DNA from 3 places in the Pseudomonas multiresinivorans genome. Region 3 is predicted to be linked to each of the others. Evidence: predicted binding sites of a transcription regulator. Region 3 holds the regulator's gene; each other region holds the start of a gene.
The links. Region 3 encodes FliA, which starts transcription of late flagellar genes. Its sites were predicted from a motif close to CTAAAGTTTNNNNNNNNNNNGCCGNTAA; they were not measured.
Positions count from the first base shown of each region.

Region 1 (10,114 bases), 940 kb from region 3:
CCTCGACACGCTGCTCAACGAAGGGCTGACCCGCGACGCTTCGTTGCCGGTCAACGGCCTGGATGCGGTACGCGAGGCGCTGGCGCCATTCAAGGTCGAAGCCATGGCCACGCGCTGCGGCGTGCCGGCCGACGATATCCGCCAGTTGGCGCGGGAATTCGCCGCCGCCGACAAGGCCGTCTGCTACGGGCGCATGGGCGTTTCCACCCAGGTTTTCGGAAGCCTCTGTCAGTGGCTGGTGCAATTGATCAACCTGGTCACCGGCAACCTCGACCGCGTCGGCGGCACCCTGTGTACCACGCCGGCAGTGGACCTGGTGGCGACCACGGCGGGCGGCGCGTTCAATCGCTGGCAGAGCCGTGTGTCCGGCCTGCCGGAATATGGCGGCGAGCTGCCGGTGGCGGCGCTGGCCGAGGAGATGCTCACCGAAGGCGAAGGGCAGGTGCGTGCGCTGGTGACAGTGGCGGGCAACCCGGTGCTGTCCACGCCCAATGGCCGCCGCCTGGAGCAGGCGCTGGATGGTCTGGAGTTCATGCTCAGCGTCGATCTGTACATCAACGAAACCACCCGCTATGCCGACCTGATCCTGCCGCCCACCGCGCCGCTGGAGCACGATCACTACGACACCACCTTCAACGTATTCGCGGTGCGCAACGTCACTCGCTTCAACGAGGCGATCCTGCCCAAGCCCGAGGGTGCGTTGCACGATTGGGAAATCTTCGTCGGGCTGGCCAAGGCCTATGCCGCACGCCTGGGCACCGAGCTGAAGCCGACCATGGCGCCGGAACAGATGATCGAGATGGGCCTGCGCTTTGGGCCCTACGGGGACGCCAGCGAGCACAAACTGAACCTGACTCGGCTGCGCGAGCATCCCCACGGGCTGGACCTCGGGCCGCTGCGGCCGAACCTGGCGCCGCGGCTGAAGACGGCCAGCCACAGCATCGAGGCGGCGCCGGAAATCTTCCTCAATGACCTGCGCCGCTTCGCCGATACCCAGTCGCCGGCCATTGACCAGTTGCTGCTGATCGGTCGCCGCCATGTGCGCAGCAACAACTCGTGGATGCACAACTATCACCGCCTGGTGAAGGGCAAGCCGCGGCACCAACTGCTCATGCACCCGCAGGACCTCGCCTCGCGCGGGCTGGTGGACGGGCAGAAGGTACGTGTGCGCTCGCGGGTCGGCAGTATCGAGATCGAGGTGGCGGCCAGCGACGAAATCATGGCCGGGGTCGTCAGCCTGCCCCACGGCTGGGGGCACGCACGGCCGGGTGTGCAGCTGTCGATTGCCCGTGAGCAGGGCGGCGCCAGTGCCAACGACCTCACCGACGAACGTCATCTGGATGCGCTCTCCGGCAACACCGCGCTCAACGGCGTGCCGGTGGAAGTCGAAGCCGCCTGACAGGCTGTCGCAAGGCATCTGCAAAGCCGAGCGTAGCGCTCGGCTTTGCAGTACAATGCGCGGTACCGTGCCGGCCAGCGCCATCCGAGGAGGCAGCTGCCGGGTCAGTATCTGATAGTTCAGCCGAGGAAGTTCATGGATATCATCGATACCATCAAAGAGCAGATCGCCAATAACCCCGTACTGCTGTACATGAAGGGTTCGCCGAACGCTCCCCAGTGCGGTTTCTCGTCCCGCGCCGCACAGGTGCTGATGGCTTGCGGCGAGAAGTTCGCCTACGTGGACATCCTGCAGAATCCGGAAATCCGCGCCAACCTGCCCAAGTACGCCAACTGGCCGACCTTCCCGCAACTGTGGGTCGGTGGCGAGCTGGTCGGCGGCAGCGACATCCTGGCCGAGATGTTCGAAAAGGGTGAGCTGCAACCGCTGATCAAGGACGCCGTAGGCAAGGCCAACGCCTGAGTCTTTCGTGCTGTCGCACAAAGCCCCGCCTTGGCGGGGCTTTGTTTTTGGGAAGAAATAAAGGATGAGTGAACAATCACGGGCCAACGCCGCACGCTGGGCATGTGGTTACTGCTTCGCCATGGGTGGCATGGTGCATGGCAGCCTGATGGGCCGGGTGCCGGCGCTGAAGAACATGACTGGCGTGGACGAGCAGCAACTGGGCCAGGCGTTGCTGGGCGCCGGAGTGGGCGCGCTGCTGGCATTTGTTTTCGCCGGGGCATTGGTGCGGCGTCATGGTAGCCGGGCGATCACGGTGGTTTCCGGACTGGCGCTGATGGCTTGCTTCCCATTGCTCGGACTGGCGCCCAACGTCTGGTACCTGGCGGCTGGCCTGCTGCTGGTTGGCCTGACCTTCGCGACCATGGACGTGGCCATGAACACCCAGGCGGTAGAAGTGGAGCGGCGCCTTGGCCGGCCGTGCATCTCCAGCCTGCACGGCATGTACAGCCTGGGCGGACTCACCGGCGCCATCGGAGCGGCGATCTTTGCCGGCATGGCGCCTGTCTGGCACTTCACCCTGCTGGCCGTCATTGCGGTGGCGATCCTGCCGTTCTTCGCCCGTCATCTGTTCGAAGGGCGCCCGGAGCCCACGGAGGAGGAGGCGCCAGCCCAACGTGGCTGGCGCCTGCCGCCACCGGCACTGTTAGGTCTTGGGGTGCTGACGCTGTGCGCGTTCGTTTCCGAAGGTGCGGTCGCCGACTGGGGCGCCCTGCTGCTGCACCAGGTCATGGGAGCATCGGAGCGAGTGGCAGCACTGGGCTTCGCGGCGTTCTCCGCGACCATGGTGCTGGGGCGTCTTTTCGGTGACCGTCTGCGCGTGCGCTTCGCCGACGAGGCGCTGGTGCGCAACCTGGCACTGCTGGCCATCGCGGGCATGTTGCTGGCGCTATTCAGCCCGTGGATTTCCGGCGCGATTGCCGGTTTCGCCCTGGTGGGCGCGGGGTTGTCGGTGGTGGTGCCGATCCTGATCGGCGCGGCAGGCAACCGGCCGGGCGTCGAGCCTTCGCGCGGCGTGGCGGCGGTGGCGTCGTTCGGCTATGGCGGCTTGTTGCTGGGCCCGCCGCTGATCGGCTTCCTCGCCGAGCACGTGGGGCTGCGCCTGTCGCTGCTGGTGGTGATCGGACTGTGCGCTGGCCTGGTATTCAAGGCCGGACTGGTGCGGCGTCCGCCGAAGGCGAGCGGCTAGAAGGGAAGGGCACCGGCGTCCACAACAGCGCCGGTGCCTTTTGCCTGATCAGTCGTCTTCGTGCATGTGCGACTGCAGGTAGTTTTCCAGACCGACTTTCTGGATCAGGCCCAGCTGGGTTTCCAGGTAGTCGATGTGCTCTTCCTCGGACTCGAGGATGTCCTTGAGCAGGTCGCGGCTGACGTAGTCATGCACGCTTTCGCAATGCACGATGGCGTCGCGCAGGTCCTTGCAGGCCTTGAGTTCCAGGTTCAGGTCGCACTGCAGCATTTCCTGGGTGTTCTCGCCGATCAGCAGCTTGCCCAGGTCCTGCAGGTTGGGCAGGCCTTCGAGGAACAGGATGCGTTCGATGAGTTTGTCGGCGTGCTTCATCTCATCGATGGACTCGTGGTACTCGTGCGCGCCGAGGCGCTTCAGGCCCCAGTCGTTCCACATGCGCGAGTGCAGGAAGTACTGGTTGATGGCGATCAGCTCGTTGCCGAGGATCTTGTTCAGATGCTGGATGACTTTCTTGTCGCCTTTCATGCCGGGGTCCTGCCGTGTGGAGTGGGAGAGATTGAAATTCTCGCCCCCTTATAACCACATGTCAAACATAAGTGCTTGAATTTGTTATAAAAAGGAATATGAATGCGAATGTTTTAATTCCGCATCCCGGCGCTAAATCCCTGAATTTCAGGCATAAAAAAACCGGGCCAGTGCCCGGTTTCTTCGGAATTCCTGCTGAACTGATCAGCGGTATTTTTTCAACTCGCCGCGTAGGCCAGGTTGTAGTTCATGCTCTGGGCGCTTTGCAGTTCGCCGAGCGTATCGCGTACCACCTGCTTGGCGAGGCAAGCGCACTTGCCGCACTGGGTACCGACGCCGGTGCACTCGCGCACTTCGCGGTAATTGCAGGCGCCGTCGTAGATCGCATCGCGGATCTGGGTATCGGTAACACCGTTGCAGAGGCAGACGTACATGGTTGCACTACAGTCGCTGTGGGGTTGTTGGAAGCGATACTAATAATAATGAGAATGATTGTCAAAAGTTCCCGAGTACGCATCCAGGCTGTCTGACAAATGGTCATTGGGTTCAATGACTTAGCGTCCAGCCCGCGTGGATTGCGGGCTGCGCGCAATAGGTGCTGGGAGCGACGTGCTTTTTGCAGGAGCGAGCTTGCTCGCGAACAGGGCCAGTTATGGCGCCAATCCCGCCTGTCAGGCATCCGAAGACGCTGGGGTTCGCTAGCAAGCTCGCTCCTGCAGGTACGGCAGGGTGTTGATGCAGGCTCCATGAAAAAGCCCCGCAAGTGCGGGGCTTTTTCATGGAGCGTTGAAGCCGATCAGTGATCGTCTTCCATCCAGCCGCCGAACTCCTTCCAGCGGTTGACGATGCCGCAGAACAGCTCGGCGGTCTTCTCGGTGTCGTAACGGGCCGAGTGCGCTTCGCGGTTGTCGAACTCGATACCGGCGGTCTGGCAGGCTTTCGCCAGGACGGTCTGGCCGTAGGCGAGGCCGGCGAGGGTCGCGGTGTCGAAGCTGGAGAACGGGTGGAACGGGTTGCGCTTCACGCCGCTGCGGTTGACTGCGGCGTTGAGGAAGCCCAGGTCGAAGCTGCTGTTGTGGCCGACCAGGATCGCCCGCTTGCAGCCGTTGGACTTCAGCGATTTGCGGATGCCGCGGAAGATCTCGGTCAGTGCCTGTTCTTCTGGCACGGCCATGCGCAGCGGGTGGTCCAGCTTGATGCCGGTGAACTCCAGCGCGGCCTGCTCGATGTTGGCGCCTTCGAAGGGCTCCACACGGAAGAAGTAGGTGTGCTCGGGGAACAGGTAGCCGCTTTCGTCCATGCCGATGGTGACGGCGGCGATTTCCAGCAGCGCGTCGGTGCTGGCGTTGAAGCCGCCGGTCTCGACGTCCACCACGACCGGCAGGTAGCCACGGAAGCGGCGTGCCATCGGGTGGCGCGGGCCCGGCGGGAAAGAACCGTCGAGTTCTTCTTCGAAGATTTCGTTCTCGTCACTCATGCCACGGTCTCCAGCAGGCGCCAGCGCAGTTTCTCGCCGGCACGCAGCGGGACTACATCGAAGTCGCCGAACGGCAGGGCCGCCGGCGCTTCCCATTCTTCACGCACCAGGGTGATGCGGTCGCTGTTGCGCGGCAGACCGTAGAAGTCCGGGCCGTGCAGGCTGGCGAAGCCTTCCAGCTTGTCCAGTGCATTGCGTTGCTCGAAGGCTTCCGCGTACAGCTCGATGGCGGCGTAGGCGGTGTAGCAGCCGGCGCAACCGCAGGCGGCTTCCTTGGCGTGACGCGCGTGGGGTGCCGAGTCGGTGCCGAGGAAGAACTTCGGGCTGCCACTGGTGGCAGCATCCAGCAGGGCTTCCTGGTGGGTGTTGCGCTTGAGGATCGGCAGGCAATAGAAGTGCGGGCGGATGCCGCCAACCAGCATGTGGTTGCGGTTGTACAGCAGGTGGTGCGCGGTGATGGTGGCGCCGACGTTGGCCGGGGCGGCCTTGACGAAGGCGGCGGCATCGCCGGTGGTGATGTGCTCGAAGACCACCTTCAGGGTCGGGAAGCGCTCGACCACGCGGGTCAGGTGTTCGTCGATGAAGCGCTTCTCGCGGTCGAACACGTCGACTTCTGCGCGGGTCACTTCACCGTGCACCAGCAGCGGCAGGCCGACTTCGGCCATGGCTTCGAGGACGTGGAAGATGTTGTCGACGCTGGTCACACCGGAATCGGAGTTGGTGGTGGCGCCGGCCGGATAGAGCTTGGCGGCGTGCACGAAGCCCGAGGCCTTGGCGGCGCGGACTTCCTCGGCGCTGGTGCGGTCGGTGAGGTAGAGCACCATCAGCGGCTCGAAGCGGCTGCCGGCCGGACGGGCAGCCAGGATGCGCTGGCGGTAGGCGTCGGCTTCGGCGGCGTTGCGTACCGGCGGGACCAGGTTCGGCATGATGATGGCGCGGCCGAAGGTGCGGGCGGCGTCGCCGACGGTTTGCGCGAGTGCGGCGCCGTCGCGCAGGTGGATGTGCCAGTCGTCGGGGCGCAGGAGTGTCAGGCGGTCGGACATGCGGATTCCAGGGGTGCGGTTGCAGCGGGAAGAGGGTGAAATGCTACCGGAAAAGGCCGCCGCCGGCACTCGCTATCAAGTTTTGCCGAGGCTGACCGATAGAATCTGGGACGCCTATTTGCCTGTATGGATGCCACCGTGCGCCAGCCTTCCCTTCTCCTGCTCACACTTTGCGCCAGCCTGCCGGCCTGGGGGCTGACGTTCCAGCCGCGCCTGGAAAGCGCCCAGTGGACGGTGGCGGGCGATCAGTTCGAGTGCCGGCTGTCGCAGAACGTGGGCGGTTTCGGCGTGGGCGAATTCGTCTGGCGGGCCGGCGAGCAGCCGACCTTCCGACTCAAATCCCAGCAGGGCTGGCTGGGCACCGGTTCGGCGACCCTTTTGGCCGCCGCGCCGCCGTGGCGGCCGGGGCAGGGCGACCTGAACCTAGGTTCGGTGAGCGTGAGTTCCGGCGAAGTGCCGTTCAACAGCACCCAGCAACAGGCCGGGCGCCTGCTCGGTGGATTGCTCGAAGGGCGTACCCCGGAAGTTCGTCATCGCACCCGTACTGGCGAGAATCTGCTGGTGCGCTTGCTGCCGACGCGTTTCGCCGATGGCTATGCGCAGTTCCAGGACTGTTCGACGAAGATGCTCCCGGTCAACTTCGACCAGGTGCGCCAGAGCCAGGTCGGCTTCCCGGACGGCGGTACCGAGGTCGACCCGCTGGGGCGCGCCAAGCTGGACATCATCCTGCAGTACTTGAAGGCTGACCCGACGGTGAACCGCATCGAGCTGGACGGCCACTCCGACAACAGCGGCAACCGCCTGGCCAACCGCGAGGCTTCGCGCCGTCGCGCCATCGCGGTGATGGAGTACCTCAAGGCCAACGGCCTAGCCGAATCGCAGATCACCGTGCGTTTCTACGGCGAGCGCTATCCGCTGGTGAAGAACAATTCCGCCGCCAACCGTGCGAAGAACCGCCGGGTGACGGTCAATCTGTCCCGCGAAGCGGTAACCGAAGAAGCTCCGGTCGCGCCCGCCGAGGCGCCCGTGGCGCCTGCCGCACCCGCTCCCTCCGTGCCCGCGTCGGCCACCAGCGTCCCGACCCAAGGCGCGCCCTCGACGCCTGCCGCGAACGCCGCCACGCCACCCGCTGCACCCAAGGGTTGAACCTGCGGCGGCGGGTCGCACCGACGATAGTATTTGTCGCTTTGTCGTCAAAAGCTGTCGCCCCTCTGTAAATTATCCTGGGCGGGCAGTAGAATCGGTCCCTTTCGTGACAACCCCCGTGGAGTTGAGTGGCATGGCGGACGTGAAGAAGGTAGTCCTGGCGTATTCCGGTGGCCTGGACACCTCCGTGATTCTGAAGTGGCTGCAGGATACCTATAACTGCGAAGTAGTGACCTTTACCGCTGACCTGGGTCAGGGCGAGGAGGTCGAGCCGGCCCGCGCCAAGGCCAAGCAGATGGGCGTGAAAGAGATCTTCATCGAGGACCTGCGAGAAGAGTTCGTCCGCGACTTCGTCTTCCCGATGTTCCGTGCCAACACCGTCTACGAAGGCGAGTACCTGCTGGGTACTTCCATCGCTCGTCCGCTGATCGCCAAGCGCCTGATCGAGATCGCCAACGCCACCGGCGCTGACGCCATCTCCCATGGCGCCACCGGCAAGGGCAACGATCAGGTTCGCTTCGAGCTGGGCGCCTACGCGCTGAAGCCGGGCGTCAAGGTCATCGCTCCCTGGCGCGAGTGGGACCTGCTGTCCCGCGAGAAGCTGATGGACTACGCCGAAACCCACAACATCCCGATCGAGCGCCACGGCAAGAAGAAATCGCCGTACTCCATGGATGCCAACCTGCTGCACATCTCCTATGAAGGCGGCGTGCTGGAAGACACCTGGACCGAGCACGAAGAGGACATGTGGAAGTGGACCGTCTCCCCGGAGAAGGCTCCCGACACCGCCACCTACATCGAGCTGACCTATCGCAAGGGCGACATCGTTGCCATCGACGGCAAGGACATGAGCCCGGCGCAGGTACTCACCGAGCTGAACCGCATCGGCGGCGCCAACGGCATCGGCCGTCTCGACATCGTCGAGAACCGCTACGTCGGCATGAAGTCCCGCGGCTGCTACGAGACCCCCGGCGGCACCATCATGCTCAAGGCGCACCGTGCCATCGAGTCGATCACCCTGGACCGCGAAGTCGCTCACCTGAAGGACGAGCTGATGCCGCGCTACGCCAAGCTGATCTACACCGGCTACTGGTGGAGCCCGGAGCGCGAGATGCTCCAGCAGATGATCGATGCCTCCCAGGAACACGTGAACGGCGTCGTGCGCCTGAAGCTGTACAAGGGCAACGTCATCGTGGTCGGCCGCAAGTCCGACGACTCGCTGTTCGATGCCAACATCGCGACCTTCGAGGAAGACGGCGGCGCCTACAACCAGGCCGATGCTGCTGGCTTCATCAAGCTCAACGCGCTGCGCATGCGTATCGCCGCGAACAAGGGCCGCAAGCTGTTCTAAGCGACCTATGTAGGAGCGAGCCAGCTCGCGTAGCTTTTGCTTTTTGCGCGATTCGCGAGCAAGCTCGCTCCTACAGAAAACAACAATCCCCGGCCACGAGCCGGGGTTTGTGTTTATAAGCCCGCTATCCGGGCACCTGATGAGGAAAGAACCGATGAGACTGCTGCACACCATGCTGCGCGTCGGCGACATGGACAAATCCATCGCCTTCTACACCGAAGTCCTGGGCATGACCCTGCTGCGCCGCAAGGATTACCCGGACGGCCAATTCACCCTGGCCTTCGTCGGCTACGGCAGTGAGGACGAGAACAGCGTCATCGAGCTGACCTACAACTGGGGCGTGGACAAGTACGAGCTGGGCACCGGTTACGGCCACATCGCTCTGGAAGTGGCCGACGTCTACAAGGCCTGCGAAGACATCCGCTCCCGCGGTGGCAAGATCACCCGCGAGCCGGGCCCGATGAAGCACGGCACCAGCATCCTGGCCTTCGTCGAAGACCCGGACGGCTACAAGATCGAGCTGCTGAGCCCCCAGCGCAAGGACTGACTTGCCGCTCTGAAGGAACCCCGCCTGGCTGCGGGGTTTTTTCTTTTTTGGGGCCCGGATGTGCCCACTAGCCAGTCATGGCACTGGTCGCGGTGAAGGCGTTATGCCCTCTTTACGATCCCGAAAGTCTCGGTTCACACCTCATCCCATTCCTACCCGCTGTGCGTAACAGGCGAGCCAGACACGTCGGGGCGTCTCGTCGGCGCACTGGCTCAGTGGGCGCGGGATTAGGAATCATCTGATGTCAGTGGGAAATGGCCCTACGGATACTTCTGACAGTATCCACGGGAGTCTTCGTGACGTGCCTGCTTATGAGCACGGACCAGCGGAAAGCTCCACCGGCCTTTCGACACTCAATTCCAATAGTTCCACTGCCTCCCCCCGATCAGCCGGCCCCCGCTTGCCTGTCGCAGAGACGAGTCATCGAGCCCCGTGGTTGTAGAAGGTCGCAAGCCTGTTGGTTTGCGACCGCCCTTGTGATCGGGAATGACGACGGTTCTGCCGCCTTCGTTCCCATGACTGCCGAGTTCCGAGGCCCATCATGGCTAAAACAATCGTTGTAATTGACAAGGCGACCCACGCGGCCACCCAGATCAACCAGGCTGACCTGACCCTTCGCGCACCCTCGGTGGTGAAGCTGGCCCTGAGCAAGGAGCAGGTAGTCAGCATGGTCCGCGAGGGCAATGCGCTGGTGATCAAGACCCTGGACGGCGAGACTATCGTCATCCACGGGTTCTTCGGGGCGCCCGGCGACCCGAACAGCGATCTGGTACTCGACAGCGGCGACGGCCATTACTGGGTTGCCGACGTCAACGATTCAGGTTCCGTCTTTGCCGGTTACAGCGATGTCGACTCGGTCGAGTCGCTGCTGGTGGCGGAGAGCGGCGATCAGGGCGCGCTGCCCTGGGTACTGGGTGGCCTGGCGCTGGTTGCCGG
Region 1 is NZ_CP048833.1:5,604,904-5,615,017, reverse strand. It holds gene G4G71_RS25675 (molybdopterin oxidoreductase family protein) at 1-1,399, shown strand, start outside; gene grxD (Grx4 family monothiol glutaredoxin) at 1,535-1,861, shown strand; gene G4G71_RS25665 (MFS transporter) at 1,926-3,089, shown strand; gene bfrB (bacterioferritin BfrB) at 3,138-3,614, opposite strand; gene G4G71_RS25655 (bacterioferritin-associated ferredoxin) at 3,833-4,048, opposite strand; gene rnt (ribonuclease T) at 4,411-5,091, opposite strand; gene pyrC (dihydroorotase) at 5,088-6,134, opposite strand; gene G4G71_RS25640 (flagellar protein MotY) at 6,261-7,280, shown strand; gene G4G71_RS25635 (argininosuccinate synthase) at 7,414-8,631, shown strand; gene gloA (lactoylglutathione lyase) at 8,786-9,178, shown strand; gene G4G71_RS25625 (Ig-like domain-containing protein) at 9,720-10,114, shown strand, end outside.
Region 1: a site for FliA is predicted at 6,209-6,236, ahead of G4G71_RS25640 (flagellar protein MotY). Genes of this name have one in related genera too.

Region 2 (10,114 bases), 1.2 Mb from region 3:
TCATCCGTCGCTCGCCGCTGGCCGGGCGCTATGACCAGCCGATCGATCGCGAGTCCGCGTACGAAAAGCTCACCGGCCGTGCCGACGACAAGATGGCGCCGACCCAGGGGAAGGAAGAGAAGGGCACCGACTTCGGAGGTATGGCCGGCGAGATCCTCGGTTCCCTGGCCAGCCAGGTCAGCAAGACCGTGGTACGCCAGGCGGCGAACCAGATCGGCCGGCAGTTGGTGCGAGGACTGATGGGCGCGCTGCTGGGCGGTAGCAAGCGGCGGTAAGCGCGGAGCCGCCTGTGGCGAATCAGTTCGGAGCGGATTCACCGGTGGGTTCGTCTCGGGGCGGTTCGCGAGCAAGGGCTAGGCGCTCCGCTCGGTCCTGCAGGGAGCGAGGTTTTTTGTAGGAGCGAGCTTGCTCGCGAACAAAAAAGGCGCCCGAAGGCGCCTTTTTCGCTTTCCGCTGCGGTCAGATGCGGAAGCTGTCCACCAGGTGGCGCAGGCGACCGGCCTGGTTCTCCAGGTCGGCACAGGCGCGCAGGGTGGCCTGGAGGTTTTCCACGCCTTCCTGGTTGAGGGTGTTGATCTCGGTGATGTCCATGTTCAACGAGTCGACTACGGCGGTCTGTTCCTCGGTGGCGGTGGCGACCGACTGGTTCATCGAGTCGATCTCGCCGATGCGGTGGGTCACGCTGGCCAGACGCTCGCCGGCACGGTTGGCGATCTCCACGCTTTCCAGGCTGTAGCGCTGGCTCTCGGTCATGGTGTCCACGGCTTCGCGGGCGCCGACCTGCAGCTCTTCGATCATCTTCTGAATCTGCTGGGCCGACTCCTGCGCGCGGTGGGCGAGGTTGCGCACTTCGTCGGCGACCACGGCGAAGCCACGGCCGGCTTCCCCGGCGCGGGCGGCCTCGATGGCGGCGTTCAGTGCCAGCAGGTTGGTTTGCTCGGAAATACCTTTGATCACCTCCAGAATCTGCCCGATGTTCACCGTGCGGCTGTTCAGCGCCTCGATGTTGGCGCAGGCGGAGCTGATCTTGTCGGACAGCTGGTTCATCGCGCTGATGGTCTGCTCGACCACCTGGCGGCCGTCGCCGGCCTGGTGCGAGGCATCGGTGGCGTGGTGCGAGGCGTCGGCGGCGTTGCGGGCGATTTCCTGGGCGGCGGCGCCCAGTTCATTGATCGCTGCGGCGACGCTGTTGGTGCGATTGGACTGCTCGTCGGAGTTACTCATGGACGAGTTGGAGGCGTTCACCACCAGCTGCGAGACGTCGTGCAACTGGCGTGCAGTGGAAGCCACTTCGCGGATGGATTCGTGGATACGTTCGACGAAGCGGTTGAAGGCGTTGCCCAGCACGCCGAACTCGTCGTTGCTGGCGACCTGCAGGCGCTTGGTCAGGTCGCCCTCGCCCTGGGCGATGTCTTCCATGGCGCGCCCCATGGTGGTCAGCGGCTGCATCAGCACGCGGATCAGCATGCCCAGCAGGAGCAGGATGGCGACGATGGCGATGGCCGCGGCGATGACGGCCGAGGTGCGGAATTTGCTCAGCATCGAATAGGCGGCGTCCTTGTCGATGGACAGGCCGATGTACCAGTTCACCGATGGCAGGCCTTTGACCTGGGTGAAGCTGAGGATGCGGGTGTGGCCGTTGAGCTCGGCCTCGCTGAAGCCGCCGCCGATCCTGGGGGTGTTCTGCGGGTAGATGTCGGAGAGGGACTTCATGATGAAGCTCTTGTCCGGGTGCACCAGGATCTTGCCGTCGCCGCTGACCAGGAAGGCGTAGCCCATGCCGCTGAAGTCCAGCGAGTTGATGATCTGCACCAGGGTCTGCAGGCCGAGGTCGCCGCCGACCACGCCTACGGTCTTGCCGCCGGCGCGGGCCGGGGTGGCCACGGTCATGATCAGTTCCTGGGTGGCCGCGTCGATGTAGGGCTCGGTCAGCGTGGTGCCGCCGGCGGCGACGGCATCCTTGTACCAGGGGCGGGTGCGCGGGTCGTAACCATCAGGCATGGCGCTGTTCGGGCGCATGGTGAAGGTGCCGTCTTCCTGGCCCAGGTAGGTGAAGTTGAAGGTCTTGCGCAGGGTGTCCTGTTCCAGCAGCGCGCTCAGGTGGTCCGCTGCGCTGTCGCGGGCAATGGTCTGTGCGGTGCTTTCGATCAGCAGCAGCCGGCCGCTCAGCCAGTTCTGGATGTTGCTGGCGCTCACCTCGCCCATTTCCCGCAGATAGTCCTCGAGGTCCTCGCGGATCGCGTTGCGCTGCAGGTAGTCGTTGTAGAGGGTGAAGAGGGTGAATGCCGAGAAAACAACAAGAGAAGCGGCCAGGAGGATCTTATGGCTGAATTTCAGGCTCTTGATCATGCTGCGTCGAGTCCGGAGGTAGTGGGATGCCTGAACGGCGTGGGTCCGGGCGACAGATCCGGTGTCGCCGCAGAACGTCCGTCCCCGTGGTGTGAAACGGACAGCGCCGGCGCGGCGGATAGCCGTGCGGGCTTGGCCGGGACTCCCTTGTCCCGGCAGTGAAGACAGGCCCGGTTTGTTGGTAGCTATCAAAGGCCTCACCCTTGCTTTCGGCGTGGCCTGTGGAAGCTTGAAAGAGTCGGACGAACGGTAGGAGTGGCTCTGTGGCGGGTGTTTCAGCCGTGATACAGGTTGCTGGGCCAGGCCCGGGAATGCGGATTCACCGGCGGTTTCGTCGCGGGGCGGTTCGCGAGCAAGCTCGCTCCTACAAGATACTGCCCTCCCTGTAGGACCGTGGGGGGCGCCTAGCCCTTGCTCGCGAACAAAAAAGGCGCCCGAAGGCGCCTTTTTCGCTTTCCGCTGCGGTCAGATGCGGAAGCTGTCCACCAGGTGGCGCAGGCGGCCGGCCTGGTTCTCCAGGTCGGCGCAGGCGCGCAGGGTGGCCTGGAGGTTCTCCACGCCTTCCTGGTTCAGCGTGTTGATCTCGGTGATGTCCATGTTCAGCGAGTCGACCACGGCGGTCTGTTCCTCGGTGGCGGTGGCGACCGACTGGTTCATCGAGTCGATTTCGCCGATGCGGTGGGTCACGCTGGCCAGACGCTCGCCGGCGCGGTTGGCGATCTCCACGCTTTCCAGGCTGTAGCGCTGGCTCTCGGTCATGGTGTCCACGGCTTCGCGGGCGCCGATCTGCAGCTCTTCGATCATCTTCTGAATTTCCTGCGCGGATTCCTGGGCACGGTGCGCCAGGTTGCGCACTTCGTCGGCGACCACGGCGAAGCCACGGCCGGCTTCCCCGGCGCGGGCTGCCTCGATGGCGGCGTTCAGTGCCAGCAGGTTGGTCTGCTCGGAGATGCCTTTGATCACCTCCAGAATCTGCCCGATGTTCACCGTGCGGCTGTTCAGCGCCTCGATGTTGGCGCAGGCGGAGCTGATCTTGTCGGACAGCTGATTCATCGCACTGATGGTCTGCTCGACCACCTGACGACCATCGCCGGCCTGGTGCGAGGCATCGGTGGCGTGGTGCGAGGCGTCGGCGGCGTTGCGGGCGATTTCCTGGGCGGCAGCGCCCAGTTCGTTGATCGCCGCGGCGACGCTGTTGGTCCGGTTGGACTGCTCGTCGGAGTTGCTCATGGACGAGTTGGAGGCATTGACCACCAGCTGCGAAACGTCATGCAGGCTGCGCGCGGTGGAAGCCACTTCGCGGATCGATTCGTGGATACGTTCGACGAAACGGTTGAAGGCATTGGCCAGCACGCCGAACTCGTCGTTGCTGGCGACCTGCAGGCGCTTGGTCAGGTCGCCTTCGCCCTGGGCGATGTCCTGCATGGCGCGGCCCATGTCGGTCAGTGGCGCCATCAGCACGCGGATGAGCATGCCCAGCAGGAAGAGGATGGCGACGATGGCGATCACGGTGGCGATGATCGCGGTGTTGCGGAAGTCGCTCAGCATTGCGTAGGCGGAGTCCTTGTTGAGCACCAGGGCGACGTACCAGGTGACTCCCGGCAGGCCTTTCACCGGCGTCATCGAGACCAGTTGCTCTTCACCGTTGATGCTGACTTCCTGCACGCCCGGCTGCACCTTCGGTGCGCCTTGCTGGTAGACCTCGCCGAGGGATTTGAAGATCAGGCTGCTGTCCGGGTGCAGGAGTATCTTGCCGGCATCGCTGACGAGGAAGGCATAGCCGTCGCCGTCGAACTTCAGCGAGTTGATGATCGCGGTGATGGTCTCCAGCTTCATGTCGCCGGCGGCCACGCCGACCAGTTGGCCGTTGCGCATGACCGGCATCGACATGGCGAGGATCTGCTCGTTGGTGCCGGCATCCAGGAAGGGCTCGGTGACGATCAGCCGGCCGGCGGCCACGGCGTCCTTGTACCAGCCGCGGGTGCGCGGGTCGTAGCCATCGGGCATCGGCGCATAGGGGCGCATGGTGAACACGCCGCTGGCGGCTTCACCCAGATAGACCGATTCGAAGTTCTTCTGGAACACCGCCTGTTCCAGCACGTGCTGGATGCGCTCGGGCGTTGGTTCGCCATCGGCCAGCTGCGCGGCTTCCGCCTCGACCAACTGGATGCGGCCTTCCAGCCAGCTCTGGATGTTGCTGGCGGTCAGGCTGCCCACCTCGGAGAGATAGGACTCGGTGTCGGAGTGGATCGCCTCGCGCTGGCGGAAGTCGTTGAAGAGGATGAAGCAGGCGAAGGCGAAGGTGACGACGAGGGAGGCTGCCAGGAGGATCTTCCTGGAGAAGGACAGCGAGCGAAGCATGGGGAAAGCATCCTGCAGGTGGAACAAGGGTTAGGCAGGATGTATCGGCGGTTGAGATCAAAACTTTAGGCGAAACTTTTCGGCGGGCAGACGAATGAGTTCCCGCGCGGAGGCGCGGGAACTATTTAATTAGGTCGGTCAGCGGTATCTGTTATAAGGCTTTCGCAACTTCGGTTTGAATTTTAGTCATGATCGTTCCGAGGTCGGTTCCGATCAGCGCAGCTCCGGTAATGACGATCACTGAGATCAAACCCGCAATAACCGCATACTCGATTGCTGTCGCCCCTTCCTTGTCAGCCGCGAATGATTTGGCCATGCAAAACAGTTTCAGGGACAGGTTTTTTATTTTCAGGTCCATCGCGGATGCTCCCTCGAATACCACCGGGGCGGCGCCCCGACTTCACCGTCAGGCTAGGCGCAGTATGGCCGAATGCAATTGGTCAAATAGCGCTAATACCAAAGTTATAGTCAGGCCTGAGTAGAACTAACTAGGGATTGGAAATTTAACGGGTTCGGTTGACGCTATAAATACAGCTACTAGATTCTGCTTTGTAACAAGTAACCGCTGATTATGAGGAATGGTTCTTATCGAACTTCCTCATCCGGCCGAAACAACAATAAAGGTCTGAAGGAAAAGCATCGGCGCTGCCGCTGACCGGACTTCTTACGACAAGGCCGTGGGCCCTCAAGGTCTGCATTCCCGACATTGCCCAAGGAAGTGCTCATGAATAGCAAGGTGCTGATGGTATTCGCCGGGCTGTTGTTGGTGTGCGCCGGTGTAGTGGGGTATCTCGGACTCAAGATCGGCAAGCCGGCCGCGCCGGTGGCCGGAGTGGTACAGGAGATAGCGCCTGCTGCCATGGACGAGGCCGATAAGCTGCAACGCACAGCCGTGGTGGTGGCGGCCCGGGATCTTCCGGCCCTGACGGTGATCGGCAAGGACGATGTCAGCGTGGAAATGCTGCGCACCGCGCCCGCCGGCAGCTTCCCCAAGGCCGACGTCTTGATTGGCCAGCGTGTCTGGGTCGCCGTTCCTGCGGGCAACATCCTCACCTCCGCAGTGACCGAACCGGGTGGCCCCTTGGCTCGCACCATACGGCCGGACGAGCGCGCCATGGCGATTGCCGTGGACGAGGTCATTGGTGGTGGCGGTTTTGTGCTGCCCGGGGACTATGTCGACGTCATGCTCTTCGTCCAGGACCAGCAGAGCACCGAACGCAACCTCAGCGCCCAGGTGGTGCTGCCCGGTGTACGGGTGCTGACCTACGGCGAGCAGATCGCCGTTGCCACCGATGGCCAGGCTCGCAGTGCTGGCGATCCCAAGGACAAGACCCCGAAACCGCCCCGTACCGCCGTGCTGGCGGTGCCTGCCGAGGCCGCTTCGCGCCTGATGCTCGCCAGCCAGGCCGGTTCGCTGCGCCTGGCTGTGCGCAGCAAAGACGAGAACCTCTATGAGAAAGAGCAGCAGGGCCGGTACATCCAGGCCTCGCTCGGTGCCGGCTCCAGCCAGCCGATCACACTCGAACAACTGATCGGCAAGCCTCGCCAGGCCCAAGCTCCCGCCATGCGCCAGGTCTCAGCACCACAGGTGGACGCCGGCGTGGTGGTCTATCGCGGTACCGCCGTTTCCCGTGAAGCACATTGAGCAAGGAGTGCATCGATGTCCAAGCGCTTCATTCTTCCCCTGGTCGCCTTGCTGGCCTGCGCCGTTCACTCCGTGGCGCAGGCCGTGCCGAGCGCCTGCGCCGGCTTCGCTGACCAGCAGCTGAACCTCGATGTCGAGCAGGGCGCGCAGCGCGACCAGCAGCTCCCGGTACCGATCAAGCGCCTGGCCATCGGCGACCCGAACATCGCCGACGTGCAGGTGCTGGACAAGCGCGACTTCCTCATCACCGGCAAGGCCGAGGGGCTGACCAGCCTGCTGATCTGGACCAGTTGCAGCGACCAGCCGATACGCACCGTGGTGCGCGTCGCCGCACGCGCGGTAGCCGATGTGGCCGGTATCACCGGGGCCGGTGCCGGGAGTCTGCCCAACCAGGTGCAGACCGACATCCGCTTCGTCGAAGTCAGCCGAAGCAAGCTCAAGCAGGCGAGCACGTCGCTGGTGCGGCGCGGCTCCAACACCTTTGTGCTCGGCTCTCCGGGCAGCCTGGGAAATCTCGAGGTCGGCGTCGACGGCGGCCTGGGCGGCAACTTCGGCACCAACCAGAGCGGCTTCAACATCATCTGGGGCGGTGGCAGCAGCAAGTGGCTGGGCTTCATCAATGCCCTGGAAGGCAGCGGCTTCGCCTACACCCTGGCGCGCCCCAGCCTGGTCGCCACCAGCGGACAGAGCGCATCGTTCCTGGCCGGTGGCGAGTTCCCGATCCCGGTGCCCAATGGCGATAACAACAACATCACCATCGAGTACAAGGAATTCGGCGTGCGCCTGACGCTGACGCCAACGGTGATGAACGACAAGCGCATCGCCCTGAAGGTCGCCCCCGAGGTCAGCGAACTGGACTTCTCCAACGGCATTCGCACCGCCGACATCACCGTGCCGGCACTCAACGTCCGCCGCACCGACACCAGCGTGATGCTCGCCGACGGCGAGAGCTTCGTGATCAGCGGGCTGATCAGCAGCAACACCATCAGCAACATCGACAAGTTCCCGTTCCTGGGCAGCATCCCGGTGATCGGCGCGCTGTTCCGTTCCTCGAACCTGGACAAGGACGATCGCGAACTGCTGATGATCGTCACCCCGCACCTGGTCCAGCCGCTGGCCGCCAATGCTGCACTGCCGACCCTGCCAGGCGAGGGCCTGCGCAACTATGACCCGGGCTTCGCCGAGTTCTACTTCCTCGAAGACGGCCGGTTCGACCGGCGCAAGGCCAACAGCGGGATGTCGCGCTGATGGATACCTACGAAGCGCTGACCCGCCAGAGAGCGGGAGGCAAGGCGAAGCAAGGGAGCACGGGCATGAGTCAGACTTTCGTGGCGCTGGTCCAGCATGCCGGGGAGCAGGAATGGCTGCAGAGCAGCCTGGCTGGCTGCGGGCAGGTGGTACTGGCCAACAGTGGAACCCTGGAAGAGCTGCTGTCGCTGCTGGACGTCACGGGTGCGACGGTGCTCTTCACCAGCCTGAACAAGGCGAATCTGGTTTCCCAGGGGTCGCTGATCGAAGGGCTGGTCTCGGCGCGTCCGCTGCTCTCGGTGGTAGCCGTGGGGGATGGCCTGGACAACCAACTGGTGCTGGCGGCGATGCGTGCGGGCGCGCGGGACTTCGTCACCTACGGTGCCCGCGCCAGCGAGCTGAGCGGACTGGTCCGCCGTCTCGGCGGGCGCCTGCCCACGGTACCGGTGAGCGCCACCCAGCAGGGCGAGCTGATCAGCCTGATCAGCGCCCGGCCCGACGCCGACGGTGCCTTCGTCGCCCTGCACCTGGCTCTGGCGCTGCAACGCCAACCGGAGCATCGCGTGTTGCTGGTGGACATCGGTCAGCCCACCGGCGAGGCACTGGCCATTCTCGGCATGGAACCGTCATTCACCTTTGCCGATGCTCTGCGCAACCTGCGCCGCCTGGACCAGACCCTGATCGACAGCGCCTTCACCCGCCACGAGTCCGGCCTGCGCGTGCTCAGCCTGTCGGACGAGCCCGGTGTGCTGGAACGTATCACCACCGCCGAGCTGTACCTGCTGCTGGGCAACCTGCGCAGCGCCTTCAGCCATATCCTGATCAACCTCACCGGCGTCGCCGAGGGCGAACTCAGCGGGCAACTGCTGATGCAGGCCAGCCGTGTGCTGTGGCTGGTGGACCAGAGCGTGCCGTCCTGTAAGAAGGGCCTGGAGCGCCTGCGCCGCTTGCGCGAACGCACACCTGCGCTACCTCGCATCGAGTTGCTGATCGAGCGTTACTGGGCCTCGGTGCCGCCGGATGCTCCGGCGCTGGGCAAGATGTTCGGCCTGGAACTCTTCGGTATCCTGCCGGCTTCACCCGAGGCCCGCTTGCGTGCCAAGAACGTCGGCCAGAGCCTGTTCGACCTGGCCCCGCGCGACCCGCTGACGGTGAAGCTGCGTGACCTGGCCGAAGCGCTGGGCGCAGGCGTGACCGAGAAGCGCGGACTGTTCAGTTGGATCGGCCGGGCGAAGGCCGCGCGCTCATGAGTCAGCACTACGGCGGAGGTCACGGCCGCCACGACCAGGATCTGCAGACGCTGAAGATGCGCCTGCACCGCTACATCATCGACGAGATCGACGAAGACGGCATGAACCTGCTGGAGGGCGCGCGGCCGGCGGTGGCGCAGTACGTCTCCGAGAAGGTCAGCGAATATGCTGCGCGCCGCCAGCTGGCGATCTCCCGCTATGAACTGGACCGCCTCGCCGAAGAGGTGGTGGACGAGCTGACCGGCTTTGGCCCGCTGGAAATCCTCCTGCGAGATCCGGGCATCTCGGAAATCCTGGTCAACGGCCCCGACCGCGTGTTCATCGAGCACGAAGGCCGGCTGTACCAGAGCGACCTGCGCTTCATCGACGACCACCATGTACAGCGCGTGATCCAGCGCATCCTCGCGCCGCTGGGCCGGCGCCTGGACGAGTCCAGCCCGATGGTGGACGCGCGCCTGCCCGATGGCAGCCGGGTCAACGCTATCATTCCGCCGGTGGCGCTGGACGGGCCGTGCCTGTCGATCCGCAAGTTCAGCAAGGAGCTGCTCAAGAGCGCCGACCTGCTGGGCTACCAGAGCGTCAACGAGGAGATGCTGGCGTTCCTACGCCAGGCCGTGGCGAGCCGTTGCAACATCCTCATCAGCGGCGGTACCGGCACCGGCAAGACCACGCTGCTCAACGTCATGAGCAGCTTCATAGACGAGCGCGAGCGCATCGTCACCATCGAAGACACCGCCGAGCTGCAACTGGGCCACGACCACGTGGTACGCCTGGAAACCCGCCCGCCGAATGCCGAGGGTTTCGGCGAAGTCACCGCCCGCGACCTCATCCGCAACGCCCTGCGGATGCGCCCGGACCGCATCATCCTCGGCGAAATCCGCGGCGTGGAAGTGCTCGACGTGCTGCAGGCGATGAACACCGGCCACGACGGTTCGATGAGTACGGTGCACGCCAACTCGGCCATGGACTCGCTGCTGCGCCTGGAGATGCTCGTCGGCCTCACTGGCCAGCGCGTGCCGGAGCAGACCCTGCGGCAGATGCTCTGCTCGGCGCTGGATGTCGTCGTGCAGATCACCCGCCTGTCCAACGGCCGCCGCTGCATCAGCGAGATACTCGAAGTGCTGGAAGTGCGCGATGGCGTCTACGTCACCAACTCGCTGTTCAGCCTGGATCGACGCGGCACCGGGCAGTTCGTCCGCACCGCTCAGCCGAGCGGGCTGAAATTCCGCCAGGTGCTGTTGTGAGCGGCGCGCTCTGGCTG
Region 2 is NZ_CP048833.1:5,848,610-5,858,723, reverse strand. It holds gene G4G71_RS26715 (helicase HerA-like domain-containing protein) at 1-275, shown strand, start outside; gene G4G71_RS26710 (methyl-accepting chemotaxis protein) at 460-2,349, opposite strand; gene G4G71_RS26705 (methyl-accepting chemotaxis protein) at 2,815-4,710, opposite strand; gene G4G71_RS30090 (Flp family type IVb pilin) at 4,862-5,068, opposite strand; gene cpaB (Flp pilus assembly protein CpaB) at 5,435-6,355, shown strand; gene G4G71_RS26690 (type II and III secretion system protein family protein) at 6,371-7,603, shown strand; gene tadZ (type 4b pilus Flp biogenesis protein TadZ) at 7,669-8,853, shown strand; gene tadA (type 4b pilus Flp biogenesis ATPase TadA) at 8,850-10,097, shown strand; gene G4G71_RS26675 (type II secretion system F family protein) at 10,094-10,114, shown strand, end outside.
Region 2: a site for FliA is predicted at 2,556-2,583, ahead of G4G71_RS26710 (methyl-accepting chemotaxis protein). Genes of this name have one in related genera too.

Region 3 (10,114 bases):
ATGAAACTGGTCCGTGACGAGCTGGGCCCGGACGCCTCGATCATCGGCAACCGCCGTGTCGCCGGCGGCGTGGAGCTGACCGCCGCGCTGGATTACCAGGCGCCGGTGGCCGCCAGCAAGCCGAACCCGGCACTGGAAGCCGAGCTGCGCAAGACCCAGGCGAAGATCGCCCAGGCCAAGGCGGACCTGTCGGCCCCGGCTCGCGCAACCGATGGCGTGCGCAAGGACCGTCAAATGTACGGCACCGAAGCGCCGCGCCGCAGCGCCGCCGAGACCCTGGCCGAAGCCATGGCCGCACCGGCTGCCCCGACGCCGGCTGCCGCCGGCCAGCAGGCGCTGGAAGCCATGCGCTTCGAGCTCAACGGCCTGCGTGAACTGATTGAAGTGCAGCTGGGCTCCATCGCCTGGAACCAGCTGCAGAACCAGCGCCCGAAGCAGGCCAACCTGTGGCGTCGCCTGCAGCGCATGGGCCTGCCGGCTGACCTGTCGCGCAGCCTGCTGGAGCGCGTAGCCACCATCGCCGATCCGAAGCAGGCCTGGCGTATGCTGCTGGCGCACCTGGCTCGCTCGATCAACACCCCGGAAACCGACCTGCTGGAGCAGGGCGGCGTGATCGCCCTGGTCGGCCCGGCCGGCATGGGCAAGACCACCACCCTGGCCAAGCTGGCTGCCCGCTACGTACTCAAATACGGCGCGCAGAGCATCGCCCTGGTGTCCATGGACAGCTTCCGCATCGGCGCCCAGGAGCAGATCAAGACCCTGGGCCGTATCCTCAATGTGCCGGTGACCCTGGTCGATCCTGGCCAGTCGCTGATCCAGGCCATGGCGCCGCTGGCGCGCAAGCGTCTGGTGCTGATCGACACCGCCGGCCTGCCGGCCAACGATCCGGCGCTGCGCATGCAGCTCGAAGCGCTGTCGTCGCTGAGCCTGAACGTGAAGAATTACCTCGTGCTGGCCGCGACCAGCCAGAGCCAGGTGCTCAAGTCCGCCTGGCAGAACTATCGTTCCTGTGGGCTGGCCGGGTGCATCCTGACCAAGCTGGACGAAGCGGGAAGCCTCGGCGAAGCTCTGGCTCTGGCTATCAGCCAGCATCTCCCGGTAGCCTATCTGGCTGACGGGCCGAAGATCCCGGATGACCTGCATGTGGCACGCGCGCACCAACTGGTCAGCCGTGCGGTGAGCCTGCAGTCGCCGGAAGAGCCCAGCGAGGACGCCATGGCCGACATGTTCGCCGGCCTTTACCAGCAGCCGGTGCGTCGCGCCAGCTGAGGATTGTGAGCCCCGGGTGGGGCGTGGGGCGGCCGGTTGAGCCGCCCAAGCGATGCGGATGCTCTGCAAGACGATCCGCGAGCACCGGAAGCGGTAGAGCACCGCAGCCGGATTAGCCGAAACGCCAGAAGCGTGACGGTCGAACGACGAGACAAGGTATTGATATGGGCATGCATCCCGTTCAGGTAATCGCAGTCACCGGTGGCAAGGGTGGCGTGGGCAAGACCAACGTGTCGGTGAATCTGTCGCTGGCGCTGGCCGATCTTGGTCGCCGCGTCATGCTGCTGGACGCCGACCTTGGCCTGGCCAACGTCGACGTGCTGCTGGGCCTGTCGCCCAAGCGCACGCTGGCCGACGTGATCGAAGGCGAATGCGACCTGCGCGACGTGATCCTCCAGGGGCCCGGCGGCATCCGCATCGTCCCGGCGGCCTCGGGCACCCAGAGCATGGTGCACCTCACGCCGATGCAGCATGCCGGCCTGATCCAGGCTTTCAGCGACATCAGCGACAACATCGACGTGCTGGTGGTGGACACCGCTGCCGGCATCGGCGACTCGGTGGTGAGCTTCGTCCGCGCGGCCCAGGAAGTACTGCTGGTCGTCTGTGATGAACCCACGTCCATCACCGATGCCTATGCTTTGATCAAGCTGCTCAACCGCGACTACGGCATGACCCGTTTCCGCGTGCTGGCGAACATGGCGCACAGCCCCCAGGAAGGCCGCAACCTGTTCGCCAAGCTGACCAAGGTCACCGACCGCTTCCTGGACGTGGCGCTGCAGTATGTCGGCGCCATTCCCTATGACGAGTCGGTGCGCAAGGCCGTGCAGAAGCAGCGTTCGGTGTATGAGGCGTTCCCGCGCAGCAAGGCTTCCCTGGCCTTCCGTGCGGTGGCGCAGAAGGTCGACAGCTGGCCGCTGCCGGCCAACCCACGAGGGCACCTGGAGTTCTTCGTCGAGCGCCTGGTGCAACATCCCACGGGTTCGGCCGTATGACCGCGGCCTCCGGAGCGCGTATGTACAGCAAGGCACAGGCGCATAACTCCCAGGAACTGCTGATCCAGAAACACGCGCCACTGGTGAAGCGCATCGCCTACCACCTGCTGGGCCGCCTGCCGGCCAGCGTGCAGGTGGAAGACCTGATGCAGGCCGGGATGATCGGCCTGCTGGAGGCGGCGAAGAAGTACGACGCGGGCAAGGGCGCGAGCTTCGAGACCTACGCCGGCATCCGTATCCGTGGCGCCATGCTCGACGAGGTGCGCAAGGGCGATTGGGCGCCCCGTTCGGTGCATCGCAACACCCGTATGGTCAGCGACGCCATCCGCGCCGTCGAGGCGCGCACCGGACGCGACGCTAAAGATCAGGAGGTTGCTGCCGAACTCAATATGAGCCTCGAAGATTATTACGGCATCCTCAGCGACACCCAGGGCAGCCGGCTGTACAGCTTCGATGACATGTTGCAGGACGGCGAACAGGGCGGTGGCCTTGCCGAAGACGCATCCCACCACGACAACGAGCCGTCCCACGGCCTGGAAGACGAACGCTTCCAGGCGGCGCTGGCCGACGCCATCACCAAGCTGCCCGAGCGCGAGCGGCTGGTGCTGGCGCTGTACTACGACGAGGAGCTCAACCTCAAGGAGATCGGCGAAGTACTGGGCGTCAGCGAGTCCCGCGTCAGCCAGCTGCACAGCCAGTGCGCCGCGCGCCTGCGCTCGCGACTGGCGGAGTGGCGCGCGCGCTGAGCATCGGGTAGTTTCGCGGCTGCTTGTTCTGAGCGGAGAGCCTGAAAGGAATTTCCTTAGGCAAGTTATAGGCTTACGAATTTTTGGGTGACGTTCCTTTGACGCATCCACCCCAAAGAGCGCACGGCGCTCAATGAATTGACGGCACGCCCGCCAGGGCGCGTTTGGTATCGATGGAGGCAGGTTTGGACAAGAACATGAAAATTCTCATCGTGGACGACTTTTCCACGATGAGGCGCATCATCAAGAACCTCCTGCGAGACCTGGGGTTCACCAACACCGCAGAAGCCGACGACGGCACCACTGCGCTGCCGATGCTGCACAGCGGTAACTTCGACTTCCTCGTGACCGACTGGAACATGCCCGGCATGACCGGCATCGACCTGCTTCGTGCGGTCCGCGCCGACGAGCGCCTCAAGCACCTGCCGGTGCTGATGGTCACTGCCGAAGCCAAGCGCGACCAGATCATCGAAGCGGCCCAGGCCGGGGTCAACGGCTATGTGGTCAAGCCTTTCACCGCTCAGGTGCTGAAAGAAAAGATCGAGAAGATTTTCGAGCGGGTCGGCAGCTAAGGCCGGCATAGAGGGCGTCATGGATTTCAACGAATCCGCGGGTGACTTCGAGTCGACCCTGAAAAAACATGCGCGCGAATTGGTCGACTGCCTCGAACGCGGCGACGTTCAGACTGCCGTGCAACTGATCTCCGAGCTCAACCAGGCGCGCGACCGAGGCCTCTACCAGGAGGTCGGCAAGCTCACCCGCGAGCTGCACAACGCCATCGTCAACTTCCAGATCGATCCCAGCTCCCCACGCGCCCAGGAAGTTTCGCAGATCGCCGACGCGACCGACCGCCTCTCCTATGTGGTAACGATGACCGAGAAAGCGGCCAATCGCACCATGGACCTGGTGGAAGAGTGCACCCCGGTGGTCATGCACATCGAGACCCAGGCCAAGGAACTGCAGGAAGACTGGTCGCGCTTCATGCGCCGCGAGCTGGGCCCCGAGGCCTTCCGCGACCTGGCCAAGCGTGTCGAGCAGTTCCTCTATATCAGCGCCCAGGACAGCCGCAAGCTTTCCGCGCACCTGAACGACATCCTGCTGGCGCAGGACTTCCAGGACCTTACCGGGCAGGTGATCAAGCGCGTCACCAAGCTGGTGACCGAGGTCGAGTCGAACCTGGTCAAGCTGGTCTGGATGGCGGGGCAGGTCGATCGCTACGCCGGTATCGAGCATGACCACGAGAGCATGCGCGACGCGGTGGAAAAAGAAAGATCGTCCAAGGGTGAAGGTCCGCAGATTGCTGCCGATACAAGAAAGGACGTCGTGTCCGGTCAGGACGATGTCGACGACCTGTTGTCCAGCCTTGGTTTTTAAGCGTCGCCTGACGCTGTAGAGGGAGCACCGAATGAGCTTCGACGCCGATGACGAAATCCTCCAGGACTTCCTGGTGGAGGCCGGCGAGATTCTCGAGCTACTGTCCGAGCAACTGGTCGAGCTGGAAAGCCGCCCGGAAGACATGGACCTGCTCAATGCCATCTTCCGTGGGTTCCACACCGTCAAGGGTGGTGCCGGCTTCCTCCAGCTGAACGCGCTGGTGGAGTGCTGCCACATCGCCGAAAACGTGTTCGACATGCTGCGCAAGGGCGAACGCCGCGTGGATGCCGAGCTGATGGACGTGATGCTGCAGGCGCTGGATACCGTCAACGTCATGTTCCAGCAGGTGCGTGACGCGCAGGAGCCGACTCCGGCGACGCCCGAGCTGCTGGCTGCCCTGTCGCGCCTGGCCGACCCGAACGCCGCCCCGGCCGAAGCTCCCGCTCCGGCCTTGGCCGAGCCTGTTGCGGAAGAAGCTTCGGCGGCCTACGGCGACATCACCGACGCCGAGTTCGAGCAACTGATGGATGCCCTCGAGCCCACCGCTGACGCGCCTGCCGCGCCGGTTGGCGCGGGCGGCGACGACATCTCCGACGACGAATTCGAAGCGCTCCTCGATCAGTTGCACGGCAAGGGCCAGTTCAGCGCTGGCGCCAAGGAACCCGCCAAGGCCGCTCCGGCTCCGCAGGCCGAAGCTCTGGCCGCCAGTGGCGGTGACGAGATCAGCGACGACGAGTTCGAAGCGCTGCTCGACCAGTTGCACGGCAAGGGCCAGTTCACCGGCGCGAAGGAAGAAGCCCCTGCTCCCGTCGAGGCTGTTGCCGAGACTAAGCCTGAGGAAGCTCCGGCGGCCGCCGGCGACGAGAACATCACCGACGACGAATTCGAGAAGCTGCTCGACGAGTTGCACGGCAAGGGCCAGTTCACCGGTACGAAGGAAGAGCCGGTCGTGGCTGCCAAGCCTGCTGCCGCAGCGCTTGCGCCCAAGCCTGCCGCCGCTCCGGCGCCGGCCGCTGCTGCCAAGCCCGCCGCGGCCAAGCCCAGCGCGGCCGCCGCCGCAGAAAAGCCGGCCAACGAAGCGGAAACCACCGTGCGCGTGGACACCGCCCGCCTGGACGAGATCATGAACATGGTCGGCGAACTGGTGCTGGTGCGTAACCGCCTGGTACGCCTGGGCCTGAACAGCGGCGACGAGGCGATGGCCAAGGCTGTCTCCAACCTCGACGTGGTCACCGCCGACCTGCAGTCGTCGGTCATGAAGACCCGCATGCAGCCGATCAAGAAAGTCTTCGGCCGCTTCCCGCGGCAGGTCCGCGACCTGGCGCGCAACTTGAAGAAAGAGATCAACCTCGAGCTGATCGGCGAAGAAACCGACCTGGACAAGAACCTGGTCGAAGCGCTGGCCGACCCGCTGGTGCACCTGGTGCGCAACGCGGTCGACCACGGCATCGAAGGCCCGGACGAGCGTGAAGCCGCCGGCAAGTCCCGCTCGGGCAAGGTTGTGCTGTCCGCCGAGCAGGAAGGCGACCACATCCTGCTGTCGATCTCTGACGACGGCAAAGGCATGGACCCGGACGTGCTGCGCGCCAAGGCCGTGGAGAAGGGCCTGCTGGACAAGGACGCGGCCGATCGCCTGTCCGAGTCCGACTGCTACAACCTGATCTTCGCCCCGGGCTTCTCGACCAAGACCGAGATTTCCGACGTCTCCGGCCGTGGCGTCGGCATGGACGTGGTGAAGACCAAGATTTCCCAGCTCAACGGGATCATCAACATCTACTCGACCAAGGGCCAGGGCTCGAAGATCGTCATCAAGGTCCCGCTGACCCTGGCGATCATGCCGACCCTGATGGTGATGCTGGGCAACCAGGCCTTCGCCTTCCCGCTGGTCAACGTCAACGAGATCTTCCACCTCGACCTGTCCAATACCAACGTGGTGGACGGCCAGGAAGTGGTGATCGTCCGCGACAAGGCCCTGCCGTTGTTCTACCTCAAGCGCTGGCTGGTACCGGGCGCGCAGCATGACGAGCCGGGCGAGGGCCACGTGGTGATCCTCTCCGTGGGCACCCAGCGCATCGGCTTCGTGGTCGACCAGCTGGTGGGCCAGGAAGAGGTGGTGATCAAGCCGCTGGGCAAGATGCTGCAGGGCACGCCGGGCATGGCCGGGGCAACGATTACCGGGGACGGGCGCATCGCGCTGATCCTCGACGTGCCGAGCATGCTCAAGCGCTACGCCCGTCGTATCTGACCGCCGTGCGCGGGCCGCGAGGTCCGCGCCCGTGATGGAAGAAGTTTTTTTCAGGAGTGTCTATGGCTGTCAAAGTCCTGGTGGTGGACGATTCGGGGTTCTTCCGCCGCCGCGTCTCGGAGATTCTTTCGGCTGATCCGCAGATCCAGGTGGTCGGCACGGCGACCAACGGCCGCGAGGCGATCGATCAGGCGCTGGCGCTCAAGCCCGACGTGATCACCATGGACTACGAGATGCCGCTGATGGATGGCATCACCGCCGTACGGACCATCATGCAGCGCTGTCCGACGCCGGTCCTGATGTTCTCCTCGCTGACCCACGAGGGTGCGCGGGTGACTCTGGACGCGCTCGACGCCGGCGCCGTCGATTACCTGCCGAAGAACTTCGAGGACATCTCGCGCAACCCGGACAAGGTCCGCCAGTTGCTGTGCGAGAAGGTCCACACCATCGCCAAGAGCAACCGCCGCTTTGCTGCGTACTCTTCCTATTCCAGTACGCCGACTTCAGCCGCACCTGCGGCCAGTAGCACCGCGCGCCATGCCGCTCCCGCTTCCTCGGGCAGCAGCCATGCGCCAGCGACTCCGGCTCCGGCGCCTTCCGCCGCCCCAAAGCGTAAGCCCTACCGGCTGGTGGCCATCGGCACTTCGACCGGTGGGCCGGTGGCGCTGCAGCGGGTTCTGACCCAGCTGCCTGCCAACTTCCCTGCGCCGCTGGTGCTGATCCAGCACATGCCGGCGGCCTTCACCAAGGCCTTCGCCGAGCGCCTGGACAAGCTGTGCAAGATCACCGTCAAGGAAGCCGAGGATGGCGACATCCTGCGTCCCGGCGTGGCGTTGCTGGCTCCCGGCGGCAAGCAGATGATGGTCGACGCACGGGGCGCGATCCGCATTCTCCCCGGCGACGAGCGCCTGAACTACAAGCCCTGTGTCGACGTGACCTTCGGTTCCGCGTCCAAGGCCTATGGCGACAAGGTGCTGGCGGTGGTTCTCACCGGCATGGGCGCCGACGGCCGCGAAGGTGCGCGCATGCTCAAGCAGGGCGGCGCCCAGGTCTGGGCGCAGGATGAGGCCAGCTGCGTGATCTACGGCATGCCCATGGCGATCGCCAAGGCCGGCCTGGCCGATGCGGTGTACAGCCTGGACGACATCGGCCGTCACCTGACCGAGGCCTGCGGCTGATGGATGTCCTCAGCCTGGTCGGCCTGATCCTCGCGCTGGTTGCCATCATCGGTGGCAACTTCCTCGAGGGCGGGCACGTCGGTGCCCTGGCCAACGGCCCGGCAGCGCTGATCGTGGTAGGCGGCACTCTCGCCGCCGCCTTGCTGCAGACGCCCGTGGCAGTGCTCAAGCGCGCGCTGACCATGCTGCGCTGGATGGTCCTGCCGCCCAAGGTCGACCTGGTTGGCGGTATCAACCATGTGGTCGGCTGGAGCATGACGGCGCGCAAGGAAGGCCTGCTGGGCCTGGAAACCGTCGCCGACGCCGAGCGCGACCCCTATGCGCGCAAGGGCCTGCAACTGCTGGTGGACGGCACCGAGCCCGAGGCCATCCGCAGCATCCTCGAAGTCGACCTGTACAACCAGGAAAGCCGCGACCTCGCGGCGGCCAAGGTGTTCGAAGCCATGGGTGGCTACTCGCCGACCATCGGCATCATCGGCGCGGTGATGGGCCTGATCCATGTGATGGGCAACCTCGCCGACCCCAGCCAGTTGGGCAACGGCATTGCCGTGGCCTTCGTCGCCACCATCTATGGCGTCGGCCTGGCCAACCTCCTGCTGCTGCCCATCGGCAACAAGCTCAAGAGCATCGTGCTGCGCCAGTCGTGTTACCGCGAAATGTTGATGGAGGGCCTGCTGTCCATCGCCGAAGGCGAGAACCCGCGCTCCATCGAGCTGAAGCTGCAAGGCTTCGTCGGCTGAGGGGGAGGGGATGCGCATGCCTCGCCGCAGACGCCATGAGGAACACGAGAATCACGAACGCTGGCTGGTGTCCTACGCGGACTTCATCACCCTGCTGTTCGCCTTCTTCGTGGTGATGTACTCGATCTCCTCGATCAACGAGGGCAAGTACAAGATCCTCTCGGAAACCCTGACCGGCGTGTTCAACCAGCCGGACCGGTCGATTCGCCCGATTCCCGTCGGCGAGGAGCGCCCGCGCACCCAGCAGCCGGACCAGTCGATCACCGAGCCGCAGGACGAAGGGCAGGCCCAGGGCAGCCCCGATACCCTGCAGCAGATCAGCGACAGCGTGCGCCAGGCGTTCGGCGACCTGATCTCCAGCGAACAGCTGTCGGTGCGCGGCAACGAGTTCTGGATCGAGATCACCCTCAATTCCAGCCTGCTGTTCCCCAGCGGCGACGCGATTCCCAATGACGCCGCCTTCGCCATCATCGAGAAGGTCGCCAGGATTCTGGCGCCGTACCGCAACCCGGTGCACGTCGAAGGCTTCACCGACAACGTGCCGATCCATAATTCGCAGTACCCGACCAACTGGGAACTGTCCGCGGCCCGCGCCGCCAGCATCGTGCGCATGCTTGCCCAGGACGGCCTCGACGCCGGTCGGCTGGCAGCGGTGGGCTATGGCGAATTCCAGCCAGTGGCGGACAATGCCACGGCGGATGGTCGCGCACGCAACCGCCGGGTGGTGCTGGTGATCTCCCGCAACCTGGAGGTGCGCCGCAGCATCAGCGGTGTCGGTAGCGGCAAGGCGCAGCCGGATCCGGCATTGCGGCATGCTGGCACGCAACCTGCACCAGTGCTTGCCAGTGAGGCGCCCGCCAGTGGCGCCGTCAATTCTTCGTCATCGGCCACAGGGCAATGAGAACCATGACTACGATCCTGAGCCGATGCTGTGTCACCGGGGAGCGCGCACTATGAAAGTCTGGGCGGTAGCCAACCAGAAAGGTGGCGTCGGCAAGACCACTTCCTCCATAGCCTTGGCGGGCCTGCTGGCGGATGCCGGCAAGCGCGTGCTGATCGTCGACCTGGACCCCCACGGCTCGATGACCAGCTATTTCGGCCACGACCCGGACAGCCTGGAACACAGCGTGTTCGACCTGTTCCTGCACCAGGGCAACGTGCCTGAGGGACTGCCAGAGTCGCTGCTGCTGCCCACCAGCCACGAGAACATCCGCCTGCTGCCATCGAGCACCGCGCTGGCCACCCTGGAGCGCCAGTCGCCGGGGCAGAACGGCCTGGGCCTGGTGATCGCCAAGAGCCTGGCGCAGCTGTGGAACGAATTCGACTACGCGATCATCGACAGCCCGCCGCTGCTGGGTGTGCTGATGGTCAATGCCATGGCGGCCAGCCAGCACCTGGTGATCCCGGTGCAGACCGAGTTCCTCGCTCTCAAGGGCCTGGAGCGCATGGTCAATACCCTGAAGATGGTCAACCGCTCGCGCAAGCAGGCGCTGCCGTTCACCATCGTGCCGACCCTGTTCGACCGCCGTACCCAGGCTTCCCTGGGCACCCTGCGGGTATTGCGCGATAC
Region 3 is NZ_CP048833.1:4,660,896-4,671,009, reverse strand. It holds gene flhF (flagellar biosynthesis GTPase FlhF) at 1-1,269, shown strand, start outside; gene fleN (flagellar synthesis regulator FleN) at 1,434-2,261, shown strand; gene fliA (RNA polymerase sigma factor FliA) at 2,258-3,007, shown strand; gene G4G71_RS21205 (chemotaxis response regulator CheY) at 3,205-3,579, shown strand; gene G4G71_RS21200 (protein phosphatase CheZ) at 3,599-4,381, shown strand; gene G4G71_RS21195 (chemotaxis protein CheA) at 4,413-6,626, shown strand; gene G4G71_RS21190 (protein-glutamate methylesterase/protein-glutamine glutaminase) at 6,689-7,804, shown strand; gene G4G71_RS21185 (flagellar motor protein) at 7,804-8,544, shown strand; gene motD (flagellar motor protein MotD) at 8,561-9,445, shown strand; gene G4G71_RS21175 (ParA family protein) at 9,498-10,114, shown strand, end outside.